One region of the Mesorhizobium sp. CCNWLY176 genome, then DNA from elsewhere that is predicted to be linked to it. Evidence: riboswitches for the same ligand, from Rfam matches in the RefSeq annotation. Region 1 holds a riboswitch; the other holds the start of a gene.
What was found. A riboswitch is a leader RNA that binds a small molecule or an ion and turns the genes downstream of it on or off. The one in region 1 is predicted to bind S-adenosylmethionine.
Positions count from the first base shown of each region.

Region 2: linked by a shared signal. The riboswitch ahead of metA (homoserine O-acetyltransferase MetA) and the one ahead of WBQ96_RS22070 (O-succinylhomoserine sulfhydrylase) in region 1 are both predicted to bind S-adenosylmethionine.

Region 1 is NZ_JBBBDZ010000015.1:65,969-68,360, forward strand. Features, by position in the region: gene WBQ96_RS22065 (2'-deoxycytidine 5'-triphosphate deaminase) at 1-947, opposite strand, end outside; SAM riboswitch at 1,024-1,101, shown strand; gene WBQ96_RS22070 (O-succinylhomoserine sulfhydrylase) at 1,146-2,336, shown strand; gene WBQ96_RS22075 (CDP-alcohol phosphatidyltransferase family protein) at 2,340-2,392, opposite strand, start outside.
Region 2 is NZ_JBBBDZ010000025.1:27,504-29,895, forward strand. Features, by position in the region: gene WBQ96_RS26835 (prephenate/arogenate dehydrogenase family protein) at 1-6, opposite strand, end outside; gene hisC (histidinol-phosphate transaminase) at 11-1,123, opposite strand; SAM riboswitch at 1,243-1,321, shown strand; gene metA (homoserine O-acetyltransferase MetA) at 1,377-2,315, shown strand.

The DNA.
Region 1 (2,392 bases):
GGCACCTCATGGCTGCGCACTTCCAGCACGGCGCGGCTGCCGGTGCCACCGGCCTTCGAATGGCCGAAGCCGGGATCGAAGAAGCCGGCATAATGCACGCGGAATTCGCCGACCAGCGGATCGAAGGGCGTCATCTCGGCGGCATGGCCGGGCGGCACATGCACTGCCTCGCGGCTGACCAGGATGTAGAATTCGTCCGGATCAAGCACCAGTTCGCCCGGGCCGCGTTTGTATAGCGGTTCCCAGAAATCATGCACGTCCTGTGCAGCGCGCTTGTCGACATCGACAAGGCCGGTGTGATGCTTGCCGCGATAGCCGACCAGCCCATTCTTGTCGCCGTTGAGATCGATGGAAAGCGCGATACCGCCGCCCGAAATGTTCGGTGTGTCGGAAGCGACCAGCGTCTCGGTGCGGTGCAGCTCGTGCAGCTCGGCTTCGGAGAGCAGCGCCTTGCCAGTGCGGAAGCGTATCTGAGACAGGCGCGAGCCGGTGCGGGCGATGATCGGGAAGGTGCGCGGGCTGACTTCCAGATAGAGCGGCCCGGAATAACCGGCCGGTATCTTGTCGAATTCCTGGCCGTTGTCGGTCATGACGCGGGTGAAGATGTCGAGCCGGCCAGTCGAGCTTTTCGGGTTGGCCGAGGCCGAAATCTTTGCCGGCAAGGCGAGGCGCTCCAGCAGCGGCACGATGTAGACGCAGCCGGTCTCTAGAACAGCGCCCGCGGTCAGGTCGATCTCGTGCAGGCGCAGCCGGTCGAGCTTTTCACTTACCTTGTGGCCGGGACCGGGCAGGAAGCTGGCGCGCACACGCCATGCCTTTTCGCCGAGCCTGAGATCGAGGCTTGCCGGCTGGATCTGGTCGTTGTCGAGCGGACGCGCCGTAACCAGCGCTCCCGACTGGAAAAGCGCTGCGATGTCCCGATCCGGAAGAATACCCGACTGCCGCAAACTTCTACTCCTGCGATGAAGGGGCGAGGTTTAACGATGTCCGGCATTGACGCAAGAAGGCACGGGGTCTAAAGGACCGTTATCCCGTGGTGATTTGGCCGGTCGGCTTGCAGCCACGTTAAACAAGTCGCTAAAGGGCCGTCTGTGGACCGGCATGCGACTTTTCGCGGCCGGTTTTTTTGTGTTTGGATCAAGGCTATGACGAACAAGAAGCAGAATTGGAAGCCCGCAACGCAACTCGTCCATTCCGGCGTTCTGCGCTCCGGTTTCGGCGAAACGGCCGAGGCAATCTACCTGACGCAGGGCTATGTCTATGACACGGCGGAAGCCGCCGAGGCCCGTTTCAAGGGCGAAGAGCCCGGCTTCATCTATTCGCGATACGCCAATCCGACCGTCGACATGTTCGAAAAGCGCATGTGCGCGCTGGAAGGCGCCGAAGACGCCCGCGCACTGGCATCGGGCATGGCCGCGGTCACCGCCGCGATCCTGTGCAGCCTCAAGGCCGGCGACCATATCGTTGCCGCACGCGCTCTGTTCGGCTCCTGTCGCTGGGTGGTCGAGACGCTGGCGCCGCGATACGGCATCGAGGCAACGCTGGTCGACGGCACCCAGATCGAGAACTGGGAAAAGGCGGTGCAGCCCAACACCAAGCTGTTCTTCCTCGAAAGCCCGACCAACCCGACACTGGAAGTGGTCGACATCGCAGCGGTCGCAGCGCTCGCTAACTCGATCGGCGCCAAGCTGGTGGTCGACAATGTCTTTGCCACACCCCTGCTGCAGAAGCCGCTGGAACTCGGCGCGCATATCGTCGTCTACTCGGCCACCAAGCACATCGACGGCCAGGGCCGCTGTCTCGGCGGCGTCATCCTCTCCGACAAGGAGTGGATCGACGAGAATTTGCACGACTATTTCCGCCACACCGGCCCGAGCCTGTCGCCATTCAACGCCTGGACACTGCTGAAGGGCCTGGAAACGCTGCCGCTGCGCGTGCGCCAGCAGAGCGAGAATGCGGCAAAGGTCGCCGATTTCCTCGCCGGCCGGCCGGAAGTTTCCCGCGTCATCTATCCGGGCCGCGCCGACCACCCGCAGGCCGACATCGTCAAGAAGCAGATGAAGGGCGGCTCGACGCTGATCTGCTTCGACCTCAAGGGTGGCAAGAAATCGTCCTTCGCCTTCGAAAACGCACTGGACGTGGTGCTGATCTCCAACAATCTCGGCGATTCCAAGAGCCTGATCACCCATCCGGCCACCACCACGCACAAGAACCTGACCGACGAGGCCCGCACTGAGCTCGGCATCGCCGACGGCACGCTGCGCATTTCGCTGGGGCTGGAAGATGCGGATGATCTGCTGGAGGATATCGAGAAGGCGCTGAAGGCGGCGGGGTAAGGGCTAGCGAAACACCCGTCCCGCCAGCACGACGCGCGAGAGCGCGGTATAAAACG
Region 2 (2,392 bases), on a different contig from region 1:
GGACATTTCTTCAACTTTTCAGGAACTCGGTGAGTGCGGCGACTACGCCGCGATTGGCGTCTTCGGTTCCGACTGTCATCCGCAGCGCGTTGGGAAAACCGTAGCCGGCAACGCGCCGCAGGATATAGCCCCGCGCACTCAGATAATCGTCCGCCGCCGCTGCCGAATGCTTGGCATCGTCCGGGAAGTGGATCAGGATGAAATTGCCGACGCTAGGCGTGACACGCAGGCCGAGCCCGGAGAGCTCTTCGCTCAGCCAGCCGAGCCACTTCTCGTTGTGCGCCACCGTGCGCTCGACATGGGCGCGGTCGCCCATCGCCGCTACGCCGGCGGCGATGGCTACGGCGTTGACGTTGAAAGGTCCGCGCATGCGTTCCATGGCCTCGATGACATGCGTGGGCGCATAAACCCAGCCAATGCGCGCGCCGCCGAGGCCGTGGATTTTGGAGAAGGTGCGCGTCATGACAACGTTCTGCGCGCCGGCCACCAGTTCGACGCCCGCCTCGTAGTCGTTGCGGCGGACATATTCGGCATAGGCTGCATCGAGCACCAGAAGCACGTTCTTCGGCAGGGCCGCATGCAGGCGGCGTACCTCATCGAACGGGACGTATGTGCCGGTCGGGTTGTTCGGGTTGGCGAGAAACACGACCTTCGTCTTCGGCGTCACGGCGGCGAGGATAGCGTCGACATCGGCGCGCTCATCCGTCTCCTTCGCGATCACCGGCACGCCACCGGCGGCCTTGATGTAGTTCTGGTAGACGAGAAAACCGTGCTCGGTGTAGACGCCCTCGTCGCCCGGCTGGAGATAGGTCTGGGCAAGCAGGCCGATGATCTCGTCGGAACCGTTGGAGCAGACGATGTTGGCCGGGTTCAGTCCGTGCGCCTCGGCAATGGCCTGGCGCAGCTTCGTCGACGAGCCATCAGGGTAGAATTCGAGCTTGCCGGCAACCTCGCGCACCGCCTCGATCGCTGCCGGCGAGGCGCCGAGCGGGTTCTCGTTGGACGACAGCTTGTAGACCGTGGTGACGCCCGCCGGAGCAGCGCTCTTGCCGGGCACATAGGCCGCAATGTCCATGACGCCGGGCTTCGGCTGGGGGCGGCTGGTATCGTCGGCTTGCGTCATGGCGGGAAGTGTCCGGTTTTTCGGGGAATTTCAAGACGCAAGCGAAATACAAGCCGCCCGCGCGCTTGTCGAGAAAAAGCTTGCCCGTTGACGCGGCCCTAGCGCAGTCGTAAAAGACTGCCACGTTCCGTGGTGATTTGGCCGGTCGGCTTGCAGCCACGTTAAATAAGTCGCTAAAGGGACCGATAACGACAAATTCGTTCGGACCGGTAGCGATTTCGCCGCCGGTCTTTTTTGTTTTGGAGTTAGTGCGATGCCGATCAAGATTCCCGATCAGCTCCCCGCCCACGAGGTACTTGTACGCGAAGGCGTGTCCGTAATGGACGAGCGCACAGCGCTGCGCCAGGACATCCGCCCGCTGCAGATCGCCCTTCTGAACCTCATGCCCAACAAGATCCGCACGGAAACGCAGTTCGCGCGGCTGATCGGCGCCACTCCCCTTCAGGTGGAGCTGACGCTGGTGCGCATCGGCAATCACAAGGCGAAGAACACGTCCGAAGACCATCTCATTTCCTTCTACCAGACCTGGGAGGAAGTCCGGCACCGCAAGTTCGACGGGTTCATCATCACCGGCGCGCCGATCGAGCTGCTGGACTTCGAGGATGTCACTTATTGGAACGAACTGGAGCGCATCCTCGACTGGACGGCGACCAACGTCCATTCCTCCTTCTTCATCTGCTGGGGAGCGATGGCTGCCGCCTGGCATTTCCATAAGGTTCCAAAGTATACGCTCGACAAGAAGGCCTTCGGCGTCTTCCGCCATCGCAACCATGCGCCCGCCTCGCCCTATCTTGCAGGCTTTTCGGATGATTTCGCCATTCCCGTTTCACGTTGGACGGAAGTTCGCAGCGCCGACATAAAAGCGGATTCAGGCCTCGACCTGCTGATGGAATCGGACGTGACCGGCCCCTGCCTGCTGGCGGAAGCGACAGGCAACCGGCTCTATATGTTCAATCACATTGAGTACGATTCCACCTCGCTCAAGGACGAATACGACCGCGACGTGGCTTCCGGCACGCCGATCGAGGTGCCGCACGGCTATTACCCCGACAACGACCCAGCCCGCCCGCCGCTCAATCGCTGGCGCTCTCACGCCCACCTGCTCTTCGGCAACTGGATCAACCAGGTCTATCAGACGACGGCGTTCAGCCTGGACGATGTGGGAGAGGCCTCGCACAACGACATGTCATGATCGCAGCACCTCACCGCCGGGGGCGCTATAACAATCGCCCTTGATAGAGTAAGGATTTTTCATTACATTGCGAGCAT